DNA from 3 places in the Rhizobium sp. CC-YZS058 genome. Region 3 is predicted to be linked to each of the others. Evidence: predicted binding sites of a transcription regulator. Region 3 holds the regulator's gene; each other region holds the start of a gene.

Evidence for each region. Region 3 encodes LexA, which represses DNA repair genes until DNA is damaged. Its sites were predicted from a motif close to TGTTCNNNNTGTGTTCNG; they were not measured.
Region 1: the regulator LexA is predicted to act here: its motif matches at 5,586-5,603, upstream of U8330_RS15650 (ATP-dependent helicase).
Region 2: the regulator LexA is predicted to act here: its motif matches at 5,547-5,564, upstream of dinB (DNA polymerase IV).

What each region holds. Positions count from the first base shown of each region.
Region 1 is NZ_JAYESJ010000001.1:3,258,383-3,265,733, forward strand. Features, by position in the region: gene U8330_RS15620 (dihydroxyacetone kinase subunit DhaK) at 1-109, shown strand, start outside; gene dhaL (dihydroxyacetone kinase subunit DhaL) at 154-795, shown strand; gene U8330_RS15630 (amidohydrolase family protein) at 962-2,167, shown strand; gene U8330_RS15635 (gamma-glutamyltransferase family protein) at 2,164-3,741, shown strand; gene U8330_RS15640 (amidohydrolase family protein) at 3,738-5,003, shown strand; gene U8330_RS15645 (nucleoside deaminase) at 5,000-5,482, shown strand; gene U8330_RS15650 (ATP-dependent helicase) at 5,658-7,351, shown strand, end outside.
Region 2 is NZ_JAYESJ010000003.1:262,989-270,339, forward strand. Features, by position in the region: gene U8330_RS21875 (glycosyltransferase) at 1-547, opposite strand, end outside; gene glf (UDP-galactopyranose mutase) at 651-3,095, opposite strand; gene U8330_RS21885 (glycosyltransferase) at 3,160-4,329, opposite strand; gene dinB (DNA polymerase IV) at 4,422-5,519, opposite strand; gene U8330_RS21895 (FadR/GntR family transcriptional regulator) at 5,648-6,433, opposite strand; gene U8330_RS21900 (substrate-binding domain-containing protein) at 6,699-7,351, shown strand, end outside.
Region 3 is NZ_JAYESJ010000001.1:1,902,064-1,909,414, forward strand. Features, by position in the region: gene pcsA (phosphatidylcholine synthase) at 1-23, opposite strand, end outside; gene U8330_RS09025 (UbiH/UbiF family hydroxylase) at 273-1,484, shown strand; gene U8330_RS09030 (AEC family transporter) at 1,481-2,449, opposite strand; gene U8330_RS09035 (cytochrome c biogenesis CcdA family protein) at 2,457-3,206, opposite strand; tRNA gene U8330_RS09040 (tRNA-Lys) at 3,575-3,650, shown strand; tRNA gene U8330_RS09045 (tRNA-Cys) at 3,796-3,869, opposite strand; gene U8330_RS09050 (hypothetical protein) at 3,991-4,113, opposite strand; gene U8330_RS09055 (hypothetical protein) at 4,226-4,468, opposite strand; gene lexA (transcriptional repressor LexA) at 5,001-5,738, opposite strand; gene U8330_RS09065 (hypothetical protein) at 5,862-6,080, opposite strand; gene U8330_RS09070 (hypothetical protein) at 6,278-6,649, shown strand; gene U8330_RS09075 (hypothetical protein) at 6,755-7,036, opposite strand; tRNA gene U8330_RS09080 (tRNA-Asn) at 7,245-7,319, shown strand.

The DNA.
Region 1 (7,351 bases), 1.4 Mb from region 3:
CTACTTCACCTCGCTCGAAATGGTTGGCGCGACGCTGACCGTCATGGCGCTCGACGAGGAACTGGCCGGCCTCATCGAGGCCGATGCCCAGTGCACGGTCATCCTCTGATGCCGGCAAGCAGCGCACCCACACAGGATCAAACGGGGGATTCCATGCAGAGCTTCACCAATGCCGGCAGCGGCGACATCGTGCTGCGTCTGGCCGACCGGATCGTCGAGAACCGTGCCTATCTCAGCGAGATCGACGGCAAGATCGGCGATGGCGACCATGGCGTGAACATGGCCAAGGGCTTCTCCATGGCGGCAGACCGACTGAAGGGCGCCGACGCCAGCCTGTCCCAGGCGCTCGACACGCTCGGCACCGTTCTGATGACCGAAATCGGCGGCTCCATGGGCCCGCTCTATGGCGTGATGTTCACCGAATTTGCCGAGACGATCGAGGGGCTGGATGCGATCGACGCGCCCGCCTATGGCCGCATGCTGCATGCCGGGCTTGAGGGCATCCAGTCGATCGGCTCCGCAAAGGTCGGCGACAAGACGCTGATCGACACGCTGGTGCCGGCGATCGAGGCCTTCGATGCAGCCCAGGCGGGCGGCAAGAGCTTCGCCGAGGCGCTGCAGGCGCTGGTGCAGGCTGCCGAGACGGGCCGTGATTCGACCATCAACCTCGTGGCCAAGATCGGCCGCGCCAGCCGGCTCGGCGAACGCTCGCTCGGCGTGCTCGACGCGGGTGCCACCTCCTGCGCCATCATTCTCAAGGAACTCTCCGACGGCGCGCGCGCCCGCCTCGCTTGAGCGCGCCCAGGCGAACACCGACGACGGCGACAAAAAGGCCGGCCCGCAATGGGTCGGCCTTTTGCCGTAAGACAGAGGTTACGGTTTTCCTGCAGGGGGCGCGAGGAATCGTGGATGGCGGCAGATTTCGGTGGACGTTGGGCACTGCCGATCCAACTATGGGGGCATGACCAGGACCGACACGCTCTTCACCCATGCGCGGCTGCCCGACGGCACGCTTTGCGACATCGCCGTCTCTGAGGGCCGCATCGCGGCCTTCCGGCCATCCGGCAGCGGAAGCGATCCGCAGGCTGCGGTGGTCGATCTCGGGGGCGATCTTGTGCTGCCGCCCTTCGTGGAGGGGCATATCCACCTCGACACCAGTTTTTATGGCGACCGCTGGATCCCGCACAAGCCCTGCACCGGCGGCTTCGACGTGCATGAGCGCGTTGCCTTCCAGGCCGAGAACATGGCCGCCGCCGCGCCGATGGACAAGCGCGCCCGCGACCAGCTCGACCTCTGCATCGGCCATGGCAGCCTGCGGATGCGCAGCCATGTCATGGTCGACGGGTCGGTGGGTCTCGCTTCGCTCGAAACCATTCTGAAGGTGCGCGAAGACTATGGAGACCTGATCGACATTCAGCTCGTTGCCTTCCCGCAGAGCGGGATTCTGAAAAGCCCCGGCACGCCGGATCTGCTCGATGCGGCGATCAGGCTCGGTGCGGATGTGATCGGCGGGCTCGATCCGCTGTCCTTCGACCGCGATATCAAGGGGCATCTCGATGTCGTGTTCGGCGTGGCCGAGCGGCGCGGCGTCGATGTCGATATTCACCTGCACGATGCCGGATCGCTGGGGGCGATGACGATCGAGGAGATCTGCGCCCGCACGAACGCGCTCGGCATGCAGGGCCATGTTGCAGTGAGCCATGCCTATGGGCTCGGCGATCTGGGGCCGGATGCGCTGCAGCGCATGGCGGCGCGGCTGGCGGAAAGCGGCGTTTCGATCATGACCAACGCACCCGGTCACCATGCCTTTCCGCCGGTGGCGCTGCTGCGTCAGGCGGGCGTGACCGTTTTTTCCGGCAGCGACAATATCCGCGATTCCTGGTGGCCGTTCGGCGATGGCGACATGCTGCACCGTGCCGAGATCATCGCCTATCGCTCAGGGTTCTACACCGATGAGGCGCTCTGCGCCGCCTTCGATGTGGTGACCGAGGCGGGCGCCACGGCGCTGCGCCTGGACGACTACGGGCTGCGGGTTGGCGCCCGAGCGGATTTCGTCGCGCTGCCGGCCGCCCATGTGCCGGAAGCGGTGGTGGCCTTTCCGAAGACGCGGCGTGTCTTCCGGGGTGGACGACTGGTCGCCGAAAACGGCCGCGTGGTTCGCCGATGACGGGCAGGACGCGACAGAGCAAGACCAGCCCTGCCCGCTCCTCCCTTGGCATGGTGACCACGCCGCACTGGGCGGCGACCGAGGCCGGCACGCGCGTGCTGGAGCAGGGCGGCACGGCCATCGAGGCGCTGGTGGCGGCAGGCGCCGCGCTCGCCGTGGTCTATCCGCATTTCTGCGGGCTCGGCGGCGATGGTGTCTGGATGATCGCTGACGCGCAGGGCGATGCGACGGCGCTGCTGGGCATCGGCCAGGCCGCAGCGGCGGTGCAGCCCGATTCTCCGGTTCCGCTGCGCGGGGCCCGCTCGGCGCTGACGACGGCTTGTCTCGTCGACAGCTGGGAGACGGCGCTTCGCATGTCCGCCGAGCGCTGGGGTGCGGCCCTGCCGCTCGACAGGCTGCTCGCCGATGCGATCCGCCTTGCCGAGGATGGGTTCCCCGTCAGTCCCAGCCAGACTTTCTGGCATGATTTCCGCGCCGCCGAGCAGGCCGACTGGCCGGGCTTTTCCGCGCTCTTCGCACGCGACGGCCTGCAACGCCAGCCGGCTTTGGCCCAGACGCTGCGCAGCATTGCCGCCGATGGCGCCCGCAGTTTCTACGATGGCGCTCTGGCCGAGGACATTGCTGCAGACCTTTCCGAGGTCGGCGCGCCGGTTTCCGCCGCAGATCTCGCTGCCACCCGCACACAGATTGCGCGCCCGCTCAGCCTCCCCTATCGCGATCTGACGCTGCTCGCCCCGCCACCGCCGACGCAAGGGGTCACGACGCTCGGGATCATGGGCGTGCTCTCCGGGCTCGACATGACGGGAAAGTCTGCCGACAGCGCCGCCTTCTACCACGCCGTGGTCGAGGCGGTGAAACAGGCCTTCCTCGACCGACATCGCATTGCCGATCCGGCCTTCGCACCGGATGTCTCGGCCGACCTGCTCGATCGGGCGCGCCTTGCGGCCAAGACGCGAGCCATCGATCCCGCTCTCGCCCTGCCTTGGCCGCATCGCCACCAGACTGGCGACACCGCGCTTCTGGCGGCGGTGGACAGGGAGGGACGGGCGGCCTCGCTTCTCCAAAGCCTCTATTTCGACTGGGGCAGCGGCGTCGTCGGCCGGCGGACCGGAATCCTCTGGCAGAACCGTGGTGCCGCCTTCAGCGTCGATCCGGCAAGCCCCAACTGTCTGGCGCCCGGCAAACGTCCGTTCTATACGCTCAATCCAGGCCTTGCGCTGAAGGAGGGCCGGCCATGCCTCGCCTATGGCACGCAAGGGGCGGATGGCCAGCCGCAGACGCTGAGCCTCCTTCTCAGCCTGCTGATCGACCACGGACTGGACCCGCTCGCCGCCCTGTCGGCGCCGCGCTTCCTGCTCGGGCGCACGTTCTCCGATCTGGCCGATAGCCTGAAGATCGAGGAGAGCCTGAGCGAGGCGACGCGCGAGGCTCTTCGCGATCTCGGCCATTCCATTGCCCCGATCCCGGCCTTCAGCCCGCTCGGCGGTCAGGCCGGCATCATCCGCATTCACGCCGATGGGCTGATCGAGGCTGCCCATGACCCACGCAGCGACGGAGGCGCGATCGGCCTATGAGAGACGGGACGGAGGATCTGTTCGATCTCATCCTGCGGCAGGTCAGCCTCGAAGGGGAAGCGGACCTGCAGGATCTTGCCATCCGCGACGGCCGGATCGCGGCAATCGGCCCGCGGCTGCGCGGCATGGCGGCGCAGGAGGTGGAGGCAGAGGGCGCCTTTGCCTTTCCGGGCTTCGTCGATAGCCATATTCACCTCGACAAGGCCTGCATTCTCGACCGCTGCCGGATCTGCGAGGGGACGCTCAGCGAAGCCGTGCGCGAGACCGCCAGCGCCAAGGCCGCCTTTACGGAAGAGGACGTCTATGGCCGCGCTGCGCGGGTTGTGGAGGCGGCCATTCTCCACGGCACGACCCGGATGCGCAGCTTCGTGGAGGTCGATCCGCGCGCGGGCCTACGGTCCTTTGCGGCGCTCAAGCGGATCAGGGCCGATTACGCCTTCGCGCTCGACCTGGAACTCTGCGCCTTCGCGCAGGAAGGGCTGACGCAGGAGCCCGAAACCGATGCTCTGCTCGAAGAAGCCTTGCGCAGCGGTGCCGATCTGGTGGGCGGCTGCCCCTATACCGATCCGGATCCGCAGGCCCATATCGACCGGATCTTCGCGCTGGCCGTTGCCCATGACGTCGCCGTGGATTTCCATCTCGATTTCAGCCTGGATCCCAGCCGCTCCGATCTCTCCACCGTCATTGCCGCCACGGAACGGCATGGCTGGCAGGGTCGGGTTTCGATCGGCCATGTGACCACGCTGTCCGCCATGGAACCGGCGGCGGTGAGCGAGGTGGCGCAGCGTCTGGCCGGCGCCGGCATCGCGGTAACGGTTCTTCCGGCGACCGACCTGTTCCTGACCGGCCGCGACCGGGACCGGCTGGTGCCGCGCGGCGTCGCGCCGGCGCACTGTCTTGCCGATGCCGGCGTGGTGGCCGCAATCGCCACCAACAATGTGCTGAACCCGTTCACGCCCTATGGCGATGCCTCGCTCATCCGCATGGCCAATCTCTACGCCAACCTTGCCCAGCTTTCCCGCGCCGAAGACATGGAGCGCGTGTTTGCGATGGTTGGCGCGCAGGCCGCACGGCAACTGGGCGCGCCCTATGGACTGGCTGTCGGCAGCCCGGCAACGCTGGTGCTGCTGGACGCCGCCGGGCCGGAGGCCGCCGTGCGCGCGGTGAGCCGGGTGATCGCAGGCTGGAAGAACGGCCGCCAGAGTTTCGACAATGGACGGCCCCGGATCTACCGGCCGGACGGGACAGGAGACAGACCATGATCACCGAGACCGACCTGACACTTCTGCGTCGCTGCGTGGAGCTCGCCAGCCAGGCCGTGGACGCGGGCGACGAGCCGTTCGGCTCCGTGCTCGTCGATGCCGGCGGCCGGATCCTGGCGGAAGATCGCAACCGCATCCATACGAGCGGCGATGGCACGCGCCATCCGGAATTCACGCTTGCGCGCTGGGCGGCCGAAAACCTCAAGCCGGAAGACCGGTCCAGGACAACGCTCTACACCTCCGGAGAACATTGCCCCATGTGCGCGGCCGCCCATGGCTGGGTCGGGCTCGGGCGAATCGTCTATGCAAGCTCCTCTCGCCAGCTCGGGCAATGGTGGGCTGAAATGGGCGTGCCGGACCAGAAGGTTCGCCGCATCGCCATCGAGGAGATCCTCGTCGGCGCCCAAATCGACGGACCCGCACCGGAACTCGCCGACGCCGTGCGCGCCCTCCACGCCCGCCGCCACGGCAAGGCGTAAGCGGCCGTTCCCCTACAGACCGCGGGTATCTCGGCTTTAAAGATCGGTGGGCGCCGAACGCCTCCATCGGTCATGGGCTTTGCAGCTGGTCGGCGAGCTGTTACGTTCGTTCTTTGTTCCGAACGCGAGTCACGGGGGCTTGGGGTGGAAGGAAGACGTGCATGCTTGAGGACGGATGGCAGCCTATCTTGAAAAACTGAACGACCGGCAGCGCGCGGCGGTGGAGCATGGGGTCGGCCTTGCCGACCGGCAGCCGGGCGGCCCGCTGCTGATCATCGCGGGTGCCGGATCCGGCAAGACCAACACGCTCGCCCACCGCGTGGCGCATCTGATCGTCCATGGCGCCGATCCGCGTCGGATCCTGCTGATGACCTTTTCCCGCCGGGCGGCGGCGGAACTGGCGCGGCGGGTCGAAAGGATCTGCCGACAGGTGCTCGGAAACAATGCGGGGCTGATGACCGATGCGCTGGCTTGGGCCGGCACGTTCCACGGCATCGGCGCACGGCTGTTGCGGCTGTACGCCGAACAGATCGGCCTTGGCGTCGACTTCACCATCCATGATCGCGAGGACAGCGCCGATCTGATGAATCTGGTGCGCCATGAGCTCGGTTTTTCGAAGACCGAAAGCCGGTTTCCGACCAAGGGCACCTGCCTCGCCATCTATTCGCGCGTCGTCAATGCCGAAACCTCGATCAAGGAGGTGCTGCAAGCCTCCTACCCCTGGGCCATCAACTGGGAGGAGCAGCTGCGCCAGCTCTTCGGGGCCTATGTGGAGGCCAAGCAGGCGCAGACCGTGCTCGATTACGACGATCTCCTGCTCTATTGGGCGCAGATGGTCTCCGACCCCGGCCTCGCCGACGAGATCGGCAGCCGTTTCGACCATATTCTCGTCGACGAATATCAGGACACCAACCGCCTGCAGTCCTCGATCCTGATGGCGCTGAAGCCGTCCGGCCAGGGGCTGACGGTGGTGGGCGACGACGCCCAGTCGATCTATTCCTTCCGTGCCGCGACCGTGCGCAATATTCTCGACTTTCCGAAGGGATTTTCGCCCAAGCCCGCCGACATCATCACGCTCGACCGGAACTACCGCTCGACCCAGCCGATCCTGGCTGCGGCCAACGGGGTGATCGACCTTGCGCGGGAGCGCTTCACCAAGAATCTTTGGACCGATCGCGCTTCCGAGCAGCGGCCGCTGCTCGTCACCGTGCGCGACGAAACCGACCAGGCGACCTACATCGCCGACCAGGTGCTCGCCAACCGCGAGATCGGCATGACGCTCAAGCAGCAGGCGGTGCTGTTCCGCACCTCCAGCCACAGCGGCCCGCTGGAGGTGGAGCTGACGCGGCGCAATATCCCCTTCGTCAAGTTCGGTGGGCTGAAATTCCTCGACAGCGCGCATGTGAAGGATCTTCTGGCCGTTCTCCGCTTCGCACAGAACCCACGCGACCGCGTGGCGGGTTTCCGCCTGCTGCAGATGCTGCCCGGCATCGGCCCGCAGACCGCGGCGCGGATTCTGGAGACGATCGCGACCGACGCCGAGCCCCTGCTCTCGCTGGCCGAGATCGCGCCGCCGGCCAAGACTGGGGAGGCGTGGCCGGCGCTCGTGACCCTGCTGATGAGCCTGCGCAAGGCAGACGCCGGCTGGCCGGGCGAAATCGGCCTGGCGCGGCTTTGGTACGAACCGCATCTCGACCGGCTGCACGAGGATGCCGACACCCGCAAGGCCGATCTCCTGCAGCTGGAACAGATCGCCAGCGGCTATGCCAATCGCGAGCGGTTTCTGACCGAACTGACGCTCGATCCGCCGGATGCGACCAGCGACCAGGCGGGCGTGCCGCTGCTCGACGAAGACTATCTCATCCTCTC
Region 2 (7,351 bases), on a different contig from region 3:
GCGTGAACCGGGCGACAGTCAGCAAGACGGGTCGCTTGCCAAGGCTCAGCGACTGCCGAAGCACGGCGGGGTCGCCCGTGTGCTCAAGCGGGAAAACGCCATTGCGCACCACCGCGCATTTCGCCCTTTCGAGGCCTGCGGCCTCGTAACTGCGGGCCGAGGCCTCGGAGACGGTGATGTGGCGGGCGACGGAGGCGCTGTGATGCTCGAACGCCTGCCGCTGGTCCGGGTCGGTCAAGAGATAGGGCAGGTGCTCGGTGCGGATCGTCGGGATCGCGCAGTCTGCCCCGGCCTGCGTAAGGCCATGGCCTTCCCAGCCGATGCCGGCATGGACATGCAGCAGATCGACGCCCGCCTGCCTCAGCCACGCGGCGAGAGCCTCCTGCCTGTCCGCCTGTTTGACCGCAAGCCCCAGACGGGCCGCTTTCTGCAGCAGCGGCATCGCCTTTTCAGAGGTTGCGACCAGGGTCACGGACCAGGTGAGCGGCGACGCTCCTTCAGCCATCGCCACCCGCGTGCCGTCCAGCGCGCGGGCAAGCGTGATCATGTGCTCGCCCAGGCCGGAAGGGTCGTCGCTGTCTGTCGCCAGCGCAAGGCGCAGAACCGCCTGCCGGCCCGGATCGGGCAGGGGCGGCGCGATGGACCGCCTGTCACTCATGCAGGCTGCCAGCCACCAGAGCAACCGTATCCTTCGGTTTCGACAGCCGGCGATAGGTGGCCAGCGCCTGGCCCACCACCTGGTCCATATTGTAATAGCGATAGGTGCCGAGACGCCCGACGAAGGTGACGTCGTCGCGCGCGCGGGCCAGGGCCTCGTATCGCTTGTAGAGCGCCTGGTTCTCCGGCCGGGGGATCGGATAGTAGGGATCGCCGTCGGCCCGCGCGAATTCGTAGCTGATGCTGGTCTTCGGGTGGATCTGTCCCGTCAGATGCTTGTACTCCGTCACCCGCGTATAGGGCACGGTTTCGGACGGGAAGTTGACGACGGCCACCGGCAGCAGCCGACGCGCATCATGGGTCTCGTGACGGAACTCGAGGCTGCGATAGGGCAGTGGGCCGTAGCAATGGTCGAAATATTCGTCGATCGGCCCGGTGAAGATCGTCTGCGGGGCGAGCCGCTCGCGCTTCAGGTCGGCATGATCGGTGCCGGTCATGACCGTGATGCCGTCGTGGTCGAGCATGCGCTCGAACATGCGCGTGTAGCCATCGCGCGGCATGGCCTGGAACGTGTCGGAGAAATAGCGGTCGTCGGTGCTCGTGCGCGTCGGAACCCGCGCGGTCACGGCGCGGTCGAGCTCGGACGGATCGAGGCCCCACTGCTTGCGCGTATAGCCCTCAAAGAAGGCTTCGTAGAGGGCGGTGCCCACCTGCGAGACGACGACGTCGCGCGAGGTCAGGATCGGTTCCTGCGGCTCCGCGCGTGCGGCGAGGAAGGATGCGGCGTCGGCATCGCAGCGCAGATCGAGGCCGTAAAGCGCGTTCAGCGTCGTGCGGTTGATCGGGATGGGAAGTCGCTTGTCGCCGACCTCCGCCAGCACCCGGTGCTCGTAGGGCCGCCATTCGGTGAAGCGGGAGAGATAGTTGAACACGTCTTCGCTGTTGGTATGAAAGATGTGCGGGCCATAGCGATGCACGAGGATGCCGGCCGCATCGTAGTGATCATAGGCGTTGCCGGCGATATGGGGGCGTTTGTCGCAGACGAGGACACGCTTGCCTCCATCCGCGGCAAGACGCTCCGCGAGAACCGATCCCGCAAAACCCGCGCCGACGATCAGGTAGTCGTAAGGGTGCTTGCCGGAGCGGTCGCCAGACCGGAGAGCGGGGGCGGAGAGGCGCACATCCGCGGCCCGGCTGCCAAGAGGCAGGATCGATGCGCGGGAGCCCGTCGTGGCGAGTCCCTCGATCTTCGCGGATGGCTCAGCCTTCGCCGGCACCGCGCCGCGCGCGACGGCCTGGCACAGGAGCTGCGCCATCGAGCGGAAGGTCATGTCCCACGACGTCTGCTTGAGCCGCTCGTCGACGGCGCTCAACCAGGACTCGTCGGAGCCTGCGAGACGGAGAGCCTCGTCGCAGGCGCGGGCGAAGGCCTCCGCGTCGTTCTCCAGAAAGACACCGGGCACATCGCTGTAGCTGCGCACCACATCGGCAATCCGCGTCCCGACCACCGGGCGCCCGGCGGCGAGATATTCGGGCGTCTTGGTCGGGCTGATGAACCGGGTCGCCTCGTTCAAGGCAAAGGGCATCAGGGCCACGTCCCAGCCGGCGAGATAGGCCGGCAGATCGCCATAGGCTTTCTGGCCGAGATAATGGATGTTTTCCGCCCGCGGCAGATCGTCCTGCGAGATCTTGACGACCGGACCCAGGAACACGAAGGACAGCGCCGGCCGCGCGGCGGCCACTTTGGCGATCAGCGCGAGATCGAGCCGCTCGTCGATGACGCCGTAATAGCCAAGGCGGGGGCCCTTGATCGCGGCCTGGTCTGCCGGCTCCTGCAGGGAGCCGCGCGCAGCCCGGAAATGCGCAACATCGACGCTGGAAGGAAAGGGGTGGATGTTGTCGTGCTGGGCGCGGCGAGCCTCGTAAAGGCTGTGGCCGCCGGTGAAGACCACGTCGGCCCGCGCCATCAGCGCCCGCTCGGTCTCTTTCAGCTGCGGCGGGGCGAATTTGAAATTGGCAAGTTCGTCCATGCAGTCGTAGACGACCGCCGCCGCATCGACGTGGCGCGCGAAGGAAAACATCATCGGCGTATAGAACCACAGGATCGGCTTGCGCCCGCCATGGAGCGCAATGAGATCGGCCAGAAGCTTGCCGAGTGCGGCCTCGCGGTCCGCCTCGTTCCACCAATGCGGCACGCGCGGACGGATCGCTTTGACGGTCGTGCCCTCGAACGGGTGGATCTCCAGATAGGCCAGGTGATGGTCCGTTGGGATATATTCCTCGAAGTAGAAGACCTGCCGATGGGCGGCAAAGCGCTGCATGAGGTGCTGCGGTCGCTGAAGCACGAAGTCCCAGCGCAGATGCGAGAAGCAGATGAGGGGAATATCCGGAGGGAGCTTCGTCTCGGGGGTAGGCAGAAACGAGCTCAACACATCCATGGGCCATCCTCACACAGCAGGTGCTGTCGAACTGAGGCTCGGCAAGAAGGTTCCCTCGGGTTCTCTATTTCTTTTTGCGGGCGGCTTCGAGAAGCGGCCGGAGCTTCTCGGTGGTGTGCGACCAGGTCCACCGATCAAGGACGGTTTGGCGCGGCGAGAAGCGGGCGGCGGCGGAGAGCATGTCGACGATGGCGTGATGAAATTCGTCAGCGGGAGCCATGCGGCCGGTCTCCGGCGTAATGTAGTGGAGGCCGCAACTGAGCGCGCTGTTGGCCAGCACCGGAATGCCGGCCAGCATGTATTCGGTCAGGATCGCCGGCGCGCCATCGTCCACGCCGCAGACGACGCCGAGCCGCGACTGGTTCATGAGCCGGTTCACCTCCTCGAATGGGACGCCGGGTGGATCGATGATGTCGACGGAGAGCCCGAGCTCGCCGATCCGGTGGCGAAACTGCTCCGTCAGCTCGCCATAGCCGCAGACGCAGAGCGCGCGGATGCTGCGCGGCAGCTTGGCCAAAGCGTCGAAGAGAATGTCGTGCCGCTTGTAGGCCTGCGCCGCGGCCACATAGATGACGTCGTAGATCTTCGGCATGTCGAGCGGGCGGAAGGTGGTGTCCGAAGCGAATTCCGGCCCGACGGGCATGATGGCGGTCGCCATCTCGGGATGGCGGCTCAGCACCGCCTGCGACTGCCACTCGGCCCCGGTCAGGACCAGATCGAAATGGCGGCTGACGGTCGTCGGAATGCGAAGGGCTGGCGCGTCGATCGAGTTGTAGATGCAGATGCTGTCGCGGCAGGCCTCCAGGATCTCCTCGCTGATGCCGAGTCCCCAGACGCAGAGGATCTCCGGCGGGCCGAAGGCGGCGATATGGCCCAGCATGTCGTTCGAGGCGAAGGGAGCCTCCGGCCCGTTCATGCGGAAGGCGCGACGCAGGAGGTGCGGGCTGCCGCGCGTCCAGGCCGGCGGCGGCGTTTCACCGCGCCAGTGCGTCCAGATCTCCGCGGTGTCCGCCAGTCCGGCTTTGAGGCAGGCGAGCGGCAGGCGTTCGATATAGCCGCCATCGACCGCGACACTCTCCCTCTGCGGCGCCTGCGTGACGGGCAGGCCGCGATGACCGGTGAGCCATTCGCGACGGAAGGCCTCGACATCGGGAAGCTCCGATTCCTCCCACGGCCCATCCTGAAAATCGCTGATGACGACGATCCGGCGCGGCAGGGAAGAAGGCTGAGGCATACGACGATCCGGAAACGAGGACTGGGTTTGGGTAGCGAGGAAGTATTTTCCGGCCGTTCCGTTCCCGATCGTGCGCACCTTTCGGTGCGCGCTTACAGGAGGAGACCCAGCTGGCTTTCCTCTTTGCGTAGAGGGGTGCGGTCGTTCGTCAGCGAGGACAGGGTGACGCCCAGCAGGCGGACCGGCAGCTTGAAGGGGTGGACCGTTGCCAGAAGCGCCTCCGCCGCATCCAGCATGTCCTCGACGCCGGTGCAGGCTTGTCCAACGGTGCGGCTGCGGGTCGCTTGCGTGAAATCGGCATATTTGATCTTCACGGTGACGGTCTTGCCGCTGATGCCCTGCGTCGAGCAATGGCGCCAGACCTTTTCGGCCAGCGGACGCAGTTCCGCCTTGGCGAGGCCGAGATCGGCAATATCCGAAACGAAGGTGTCTTCCGCGCCGACGGATTTGCGAATCCGGTCGGCGCGCACCTGCCGATGGTCGATTCCCCGCGCAATGCCATAAAAATAGGGCCCTGCCTTGCCGAAATGCTGCGTCAGGAACGGCAGGGACTTGGCGCCGAGATCCGCGCCGGTCTCGATGCCGAGCTTGCGCATCCGCTCGGCCGTGGCCGGGCCGACGCCGTGGAACTTCTTCACCGGCAGCGCGGCAACGAAGGAAGGCCCGTTCTTCGGCGTGATGACCGCCTGTCCGTTCGGCTTGTTGAGGTCGCTCGCCATCTTGGCGAGGAACTTGTTGTAGGAGATGCCGGCCGAGGCGTTGAGCCCGGTCGCGACCTTGATCTTGGCCCGGATCTCGGTGGCAATCTCGGTGGCGATCTCCATGCCCTTCAGATTTTCCGTCACGTCCAGATAGGCCTCGTCGAGCGACAGGGGCTCGATCAACGGGGTGTACTCCGCAAAGATCTCGCGGATCTGGCGGGACACGGTCTTGTAGACCTCGAAGCGCGGCGGCACGAAAATGAGCGACGGACAGCGGCGTTTCGCGGTGACCGAGGGCATGGCCGAGTGAACGCCGAAGGTGCGGGCCTCATAACTCGCCGCCGCCACGACGCCGCGGGCCGCAGATCCGCCGACGGCGATCGGCAGGCCGCGAAGCTCAGGATTGTCGCGCTGCTCCACCGAGGCATAGAAGGCGTCCATGTCGACATGGATGATCTTGCGGATCGCGGGGGGAGCGGAAGAGGTCATGGCGCGGCGTCGCAGGCAAGTCTCAAAGGAAACAAAATGAGAACATAGCAGGCTTGACGGGGAAATCCAACCGGTGCATCGGCGCGCTCGGACCGACATGGCAACGCCGCTTGGAGGCGGTTCGGTCGTCAGCGCGCCGGCTCATCCGGCATCTTGCGCTGGCGGCGAAGAGCGTCGGTGATTTCGCTGCGCGCGACGCCGATCAGCTGCTCCATGGCGTAGCGCGCGGCATCCGGCCGGCGCATGCGGATGGCTTCCAGCACGTCCTGATGCTTGGCGATCGCCTGCTGGTGCGACTGGCTGGCGCGATTGGTCAGCCGGAAGCTCGCCAGCAAGGCCGCGCGGATGGCGGTTGCGAACTGGCGATAGACCCAATTGCCGCTGGCGTTGATGATGGCGGTGTGGAATTCGAGGTCGGCACGGCTCCAGGCCTCGGTATCGCGGGAATTGGCCTCCACCATGTCCTCGAACGCCCGCGCGATCTGCGACAGAGCGCGGGCATCGGCATTGGCCGCCGCCTGCGCCGCTGCGGCCGGCTCCAGGAGCTGGCGAGCGTCGATCAGCGAGGTGTAGAAGGTCTCGTCCGCGCCGATCTTCAGCATCACGTCGAGAAGCAGCGGGTCGAGGTAGTTCCAGTTTTCGCGCGGCAGCACCGTGGTCCCGGCCCGCGTGCGCGAGCGCACCATGCCCAGCGCCGACATATATTGCATGGCTTCGCGCAGGCTTGTGCGGCTGACGCCGAACTGCTCGGTCAGCTCAGCCTCGTTGGGAATGGTCGATCCTTCCGGCAGTTCGCCCGAAACGATCTTTTCGACGATCTGCCGGAGAAGCGTTTCGCGCACGCTGCGCTTGCCGCGCCCGGCAATCGGGTCGCCGTTCTGCGTCAGGTGACGTGCCACGGCCGATGCCGTCATTCTCTGCCTCCTTGTTCCCGCTGCAGCATTCCGCCGCTTTTCCACGCGCGTCAAGCCGGCGTCACCGGCGCATTCATATTATTTATTTCGCCGCAGAGTTCGGACTGCAAACCGCTGGAACGCCGAATTCAGCCGCTTCGACCATCTGCGCCAAAATAAATCGTATTTATATTGACATTCATATGATCAGGTTTAGGGTGTGGGTCAGTCTTGGGAGCCGGCGGGTATGCAGGCCGAAGGCGGATCATCGCGTTGGGAGGAAGCTATGAAACTGGGATTGAGAGCAGCCGTTACATCTCTTGCCATGCTGACGGCATCGGCCGCGTTCGCGCAGGACAAGGACCTGAAGGTCGGGGCGATCTACATGGACGCGCAGGGCTTCTATGCCGGCGTTCGCAAGGGCATTCAAACCGGCGCAACCGAAGCCGGCCGCAAGCTCGACATCATCGAGACCAATGCGCAGGGCGATGTCAGCAAGGAATCCTCGTTCATCGATTCGCTGATCTCCGCCGGGGTGCAGGCGATCATCGTGTCGCCGGTCTCGGCCGACGGTTCCTTCCGCGCGATCCGCCGCGCCCATGATGCCGGCATTCCGGTGGTCTGCTACAACACCTGCCTCAGCGAAACCGACATGAAGGATTATGTCTCGGCCTATGCCGTCGGCGATCCCTATCAGTTCGGCCACAAGCTGGGTGAGGCCGCTGCCGATTATTTCCTGGCCGAGAAGAAGGATGCGCCGACGATCGGCGTACTGAACTGCGAGTTCGTCGAGGTCTGCGTCACGCGCCGGAAGGGCTTCGAAGAGGCGCTGATGGCCAAGGTGCCGAATGCGAAGATCGTCGACAACCAGGAAGGCGCGACGCTCGACAAGGCCGTCTCGGTTGCAAGCACCATGCTCTCCTCCCATCCCGATCTCGA
Region 3 (7,351 bases):
CGCCTGTAATTGAAGAACCTCATTCCGCTCCCTGCCAAGCCATCCGCGTTTGACGCTCCCGCGCCCTGCGACCTCCGCCATTCCGCCACTATGCACCCTTTCCCGCAGCAGGGAAGCGAAAGCAAGCTTTTGCCGCCGTCAGGTGCCGTTTCGCCTGTGGACGCAGGGCATGGCAGCTGCGCCATCGCGCCCCATTCCCATTCCACGAGCCTGCGCCTAGATAGAGCATGGCTTCGCCGCTGCGAGGCCCAACCTTGAGCTTGGAGGCCGCCATGGATCATTTCGACATCGTCGTCGTCGGCGCTGGTCTTGCCGGCGCGCTGACCGCGCTCAGCCTGGCTGCAACGGGCCGCTCCATCGCGCTCGTGGCGCCGGAGGCCGGCCCGGAAGATGGGCGGACGACGGCGGTCATGGACCCGGCCTTCGGCCTCCTGCGCACTCTCGGCCTGGCCGAGGCGCTGGAAGAGGCAGGCGCGCCGCTTTCCTCCATGCGCATCATCGACGGGACGGACCGGCTGCTGCGCGCGCCGGTCGTCACCTTCCGCGCAAGCGAGATCGGCCTGCCCGCTTTCGGGATCAACATTCCCAACACAGCTTTCAACCGCGTTCTGAAAGAGCGAATTGCGGCGACCCCTTCCGTCACCCGCATCACCGCCGCCCTGTCCTGCCTGCACCTGACGGACGAAAAGGCCGTTCTGCACTTGAGCGACGGGCAGCTTCTTTCGGCCGACCTGGTGGCGGGTGCTGACGGCAAGCGTTCCAAGGTGCGCAAGGCGGCGGGCGTCGAGGCGCGGGAATGGTCCTATCCGCAGACGGCTTTGGTCATGAATTTCGCACACGAGCAGCCGCACATGACCGTCTCGACCGAGTTCCACACGGCCGATGGGCCCTTCACGCAGGTGCCGCTGCCGGGCGATCGGTCGAGCCTCGTCTGGGTCATGAAGCCGCTCGATGCCGCGCGCATCGCCGCCTTGCCGCTGACAGAGCTGTCGCTTGCCGTGGAGCGGCGCATGCAGTCCATGCTCGGAAAGGTGACAGTCGAGGCTGCGCCGCAAAGCTTCCCGCTTTCCGGGCTGACGGCGCAACGTCTCGGTGCCGGCCGCGCCGTCTTTATTGGCGAAGCGGCGCATGCCTTCCCGCCGATCGGCGCGCAGGGGCTCAACCTCAGTCTCCGCGATGTCACGGCGCTGAGCGAGCTCGTGGCGCAGACATCGCAGCTCGGCGCCGAGTTCGGTGCCCGCTACGATGCGCGCCGCCGCGCCGATGTCGTCAGTCGGACCATGAGCGTCGATCTGCTCAATCGCTCGCTTCTGACCGGCCTGCTGCCCGTGCAGCTTCTGCGCGCCGGCGGGTTGCAGGCGCTGGCCTCGGCCCCGCCGCTGCGCAACCTGCTGATGCGCGAAGGGCTCCGGCCTGGCGCGGCGCTGGAGGAGATTGGTCGCACGCTGCGCGACGCCCTTCCCCGCTTCTCGCGCCGCGCCTAGCGGAGCGCGGTCGGCAAGATGCCGGCATGCAGGAGATAGATCAGCCCGCTCACGGTGACGACCGAGAGACCGGTCGAGATGAGGATGGTCGCCGAGGCTCTCTGCTGCCAAAGCTGATATTGCTCGGCGATGACATAGACGCTGGCCGCCGTCGGCAGGGCGGCCATCAGCACCGCCGCCTCAACCCAGAGCGGGTCGAAGCCGCCGACCAGCAGCAGAGCGAGACCGACGAGGATCGGGTGGAGGAGCAGCTTGGCCGGGACGATGTAGAAGATTTCGGCCGGCACGCGCGTCAGCGGCCGCAGGCCCAGCGTCACGCCCATGGCAAACAGCGCGCAGGGTGCCGCCGTTGGCGAGAGCATGGCAATCAGCCGGTCGAGAGCGGCCGGCGGCTGCAGGTGCAATCCGGCGGCGCCGACGCCGATCAGGGTCGCCAGGATGAAGGGATGCAGCAGGATGCGCCGCGCCACCTGGCCGGCCAGCCGAAGCGGGCGAGCGGTCTCTCCGCCGGCGAGCGCCATCATCGCCGGAGCGGCGATGAAATGGGCGACATTCTCGAAGGAGAAGATGAGGGCAACCGGCACGGCCGCCTTCTCGCCAAGCGCCAGCAGCGCAATACCCGGTCCCATATAGCCGATATTTCCATAGCAGCCGGCCAGGCCCTGAACCGTCGATCCGGCGATTCCATTGCCGCGCACCAGCCGGGAGAGAAGAAAGACCAGAAGGAAGACAGCGTAGGTGGCCGCCAGATCGACCGCGATGAAATCGAACCGCGCGAGTTCCTCGATCGGCGTACGGGAAATGAGCGTGAAGAACAGGGCCGGCAGGGCGAGGTAGAGGACATAGGCGTTCAGCCAGGCAAGACCATCGGCCCCGGCATGGCGCAGCGGCGTGAAGCGCGCGGCGAGATAGCCAAGCAGGATGAGGCCGAAGAACGGGAGAACGAGCGCGAGAAGCGAGGCCACGGTCGCCTCACCCGATTTTCATCAGGATGGGAAAACTCTCCTGGAACCAGATCGCGACGCTGCTGACGAAGCCGAACAGGAAGGCGAGGCCGGAAAGCACCAGCAAAGCGCCCATGATCTTTTCCACCAGTCCCAGGTGTCGGCGAAAGCGGGTGAGGAAGCCCATGAAGGCGCCGGAGAACCCGGCCGCGATCCAGAAGGGAACGGCGAGGCCGAGCGAATAGACGGCGAGAAGCGCGGCACCCTGCCCCACAGTGTCGCGTGCCGCGGCAACGCCGAGAATGGTGCCGAGAACCGGACCGATGCACGGCGTCCAGCCGAAGCCGAAGGCGAGACCCATCACATAGGCGCCGGAAAGCGTCGCCGGCTTGCCTGCGCCCTGGAATCGGGCCTCTCGGGCAAGCAGGGGGATGCGGAGGACGCCCAGAAAATGCAGACCCATCAGAATGACGACGAAGCCGCCGAGCCGCGACAGCACGTCCATGTGCTGGCGCAGCAGCATGCCGAGGCTCGACGCACCGACCCCGAGCGCGACGAAGACCGTGGCAAAACCGAGCGTGAACAGCACCGCGGTGACGAACACCGCCCGCCGCACCTGACCCGCAGCCGCCGGGCCGCCGCCTTCGCGGAACTGATCCATCGATACGCCCGCCATATAGCAGAGATAGGGCGGGACCAGCGGCAGCACGCAAGGTGACAGGAAAGAGAGCGCCCCGGCGAGAAGCGCATAGACGATCGGGATTTCGGCAATGGCCACCGGCAACTCCTGGCATGTCAATCGAACCGACGTCGCGCCGCGCCAAGCCCGCGCCGGCATGAAGTCACTGGCGGGACCGACCATGGCCGCACCCCTGCCAGCCCCTCCCCTCTACCGCTCCCATCGCCCCTTGGAAACCGTCTCACCCTCCCTGCGGCAACACGACCGGGGATCGCGCGACGAGGGATTGGACGATCAGGATGAACGGCGTCGCGAAGGTCCGCCGGCGGAATGCTGCTGGGGAGTCGCGCTCGGTCGCTGCCGAGAGAGGCCGATGGAAAAACAGCGAAGAGGCTTTTATGGGTTGACCCCGCGGGCCGGCCTATGCATATCTCCGCCCACTTTCGCCGGCCGTGCCGGATCTGGAAGAGCGCGTAGCTCAGTCGGTAGAGCAACTGACTTTTAATCAGTAGGTCCAGGGTTCGAATCCCTGCGCGCTCACCATCTTCGTCAAATTACGAAAAAAACACGCAAATTGAACGGGACTGGCGGGCATCGTTTGCGGAGCCGGGAGATGCGCCGTCCCCTTCGCGGATGGCGCGGCCAAACGATGGCAACAATCAAACTTCTATCATGATGTGGAGAGTTTTGGAGGCCTCGCCCGGAATTGAACCGGGGTACAAGGATTTGCAGTCCTCTGCGTCACCACTCCGCCACGAGGCCTCACAGGCTCATAAACAAGCCGTGGCGTGCGTTTAGAGCCATCCGCGAGAAATCGCAAGAGGCAAGCCGGTGCGGGCCGCACTTTTCCCCGCCCGCGTCTCCTCGCCCATGACGCGACGGATCAGAGGCTCGAAACCGCCTGCGGGTTCATCAGCGGCACTGCCTGACCGATGTCGTTGTTGGCGTATTTCAGCGCAAGGATGGAAAGGACGGAGACGATCATGCCAACGAAGATGAAACGCATGGAGATACCCTTTCGGCAGGCCGCGCCAGGGATGGCAGCGGGAGGCAAACTGGAATGGTGTGTGGTCGTGTTCTGAAGAAGCGAACGGCAGCAGTGGATCGGGACGATCCCGCTAGTCGAAATCGCCGATCTCGCCGGCTTGGAACAGAACGACGGGCGCGCTGCTTTCACCGACGGCCGGGCTCGTGTCCCGGCGCAGCGCGACAGCGCCGGCATGCTGGTCAGCCAGGCGAAGGGCAACGTGCCTCGCTTCATCTTCGCTCGCCGCGGAAATCGTCGGCTCGACCAGGGCCAAGCCGCCATCCGGGGCGCGGTCGAAGGCAAGCACTTCTAGGACGGCGTTTGTGCCGGGCATGGTCATGTCCCCATCCGGCGATCATCATGTCCGCCGTTCGAATTCGAGCAGCAAACGTGCCAAAGGGCTTGCGGTTCCGCAGCCAGGCACGATCCCTGCACAAGCTTGCCGTGCAACAAGCGAATGGCTCGCTTCGATGAGCGCGGACGGACGGGCGCGAGAGTGGATGCGGGAGACCGGTCGCAAAGCCCGCAATGCCGGGAAGGCGAAACGCAGGCTCTCTCGTCCAGCATCGGTCGCGGAGATCGCCATCACCCGCGCCACCCTTCTAAGGGACGGACGGCGCGCTAGGTCTGGTCGAGGAGCGAGCGCGCCGCGATCGTAAGCAGTAGGCAGCAGCAGGCGCGCCCGGGAGGTTCGGCATGGCACAGGAATGGCCAATGTTTATTCTGCAGGCCGTCGTCGTCTTCGGCGCCGTTGGCATGCTGTTCATCCGCGGCGATGGCGATATCGACCGACGGTGACGGTCTGAAAGGCGGACCGAGCAGGCTGGGAGGCAGGCACGGCCTGCCTGCCCTTTTCCCGTGAACCGTCAGTGGTAGCGGCGGATCAGGCCGACCAGAAGGCCCTGGATCTTGACCCGCTCGGGGCCGAAGATTCGCGTCTCATACGCCGGATTGGCGGCTTCGAGTGCGATGGAGGCGCCCTTTCGGCGGAAGCGCTTCAGCGTCGCCTCCTCGTCATCGACCAGCGCCACGACGATCTCACCGGGGCTCGCGCTGTTGGCGTTGCGGATGATGACCGTATCGCCGTCGAGAATACCGGCCTCGATCATCGAATCGCCTTTGACCTCGAGCGCGTAATGTTCGCCGACGCCGATCATGTCGAGCGGCACGGCGATGTCATGCGTGTTGTTCTGGATCGCCGAGATCGGCACACCCGCTGCAATCCGGCCCATGACCGGAACGGAGACGCTGTTGTTGTCGTTGCCCGGCGCAACGGGCCGACCCCGCGCGGACGGTGCGGCGGCGGGCGCGGCCGGCTCCTGCCCCAAGCTTCCCTGAATGACGCTCGGCGAAAAGCTGCGGCGCGGTTCCTTGCTCGGGGCGCCATAGGCCTCCGGCAGCCGTATCACCTCCAGCGCACGAGCCCGGTTCGGCAGACGCCGAATGAAGCCGCGCTCCTCCAGCGCGGTGATCAGCCGGTGAATGCCGGATTTGGAAGCGAGCGCCAGCGCGTCCTTCATCTCGTCGAAGGAGGGGGGAACACCGGATTCCTTCAGCCGCTCATGGATGAAGATCAAGAGTTCCTGTTGCTTGCGCGTCAGCATGGCGAGGCTCCGGAATCGCTGGAAACAAATCAAGAACGAGACTAGCTGTTCCTTATGTGTTCCACAAGGCCCTCAATCAGCGAAAAACGGATCGCGTTTCGAGCCCACGAGCACCGGCCGACGCTAATGGTAGAAAAAGCAGACGCAGTCCGCCCTCTCCTCATTCTCGCGTCCCCACACCCGCGCCGCCAGCCTGTTGCTGGCGCCCGTCTCGTCGAGGGGCACGCCGAGCAGCGTGACAGCGGCGAGCTTGGCGTTGACCGCCTCGACGGCAATGGTCTGGCCAACCTGGTGCACGCCCTCGCGCGGGGTCCATGTAAAGAATTGAACGGAATACTGCATGTCGTCCTCCCGAATGCAGACAGGTCGCCCGCTTGCTCCTCCGCAAATCAGCGACATGCTTTCTCTATCACGAATCGAGTCGCGACGAAATGGGAAGGGAGAGAGACTCGCGATGCCGAGGCCTGCGGGAACACAACAGGCTTGGTTGCGTTCTTCCAGCAATCAAACCGCCGGCTGAGCCGGCCTGAGGAGACATCATGGCCAAGGTAGTCGACGAGCGCGGCGACGTGCGCAACACCAGCGAACTGAACAAGAAGGTGACCCTTTCCCCGACGGAAGCCCGGCAGGGCAGACAGGGTTCGCCGGTCTTGAAGGTGCTGATCGGCGGACTGGTGCTCGCAGCCCTCGCGTGGGGAATCGCGGAATTTTACGGCGAAAGCGTCGACAACGACGCCGCGACCACGCGGCAGACGGCTCCGGCAGCGACACCGAACGATACGAGCGCCACAACCCCGAACCAAGGCACGGTCGATAATACGCCGCCGGCTGGCGAAGCCATGCAGCCGGCTCCCGCCGATCGCGATCCTACACCGCAGACCGGGAGCGGCGGCGCGGCGCAGCAGCCGTAAGCTCTCTGGTTGACGGGTACACCGGCCCGTAGCAGCTACGGTCGTGAAGTCTCACATGGCCCGCCTCGTGCGGGCCATTGCCTTTTCAGCGCTTCAATCGGTGACTTATGACGATGCCTGTTCCTTCGCCTGCCGGCGTCGACCCCACCAGACGGCAAAGCGGCGGCGTCGGCGCCTGACGCTGGCGAAGTCGTGCGACAGGACGATCAGGCCGACGGGGATCATCCAGAAGCCGAGGATCGGCAGGAAGCCGAGACAGCCGAACAGCACGAACAGGACCCCGATCAGCACCCGCAGCCAGCGGGAGCGCGGCAAGCGAATCCGCCATGACCCCAGCTGAAGATGCGGCGGCGCCGCGGGACGAACCCGGTTTTCGGCATCCGACATGCCTCTTCCTTTCATTTCGTTTCACACGGCATCCCGCGCCTGCGTGGGCGCGCCGCCGTCTCGCGCGGCAATAGCCCGTCTCTCGGGCCGCGCGGGATGCGCAGCGAAGATGGGCATTCATCCACAGGGCGGCAAGTTTTTTTGAAAAAGCGCTTGGCAAATCGAGAAAGCGTTTGTAATAGCAGCATCACTTCTGCGGCGCAGATGTTCCCTGGTAGCTCAGCGGTAGAGCATTCGACTGTTAATCGACAGGTCGCCGGTTCGAATCCGGCCCGGGGAGCCATTTACTGGCTCTTTCCTTCCCTAATCCCTTCA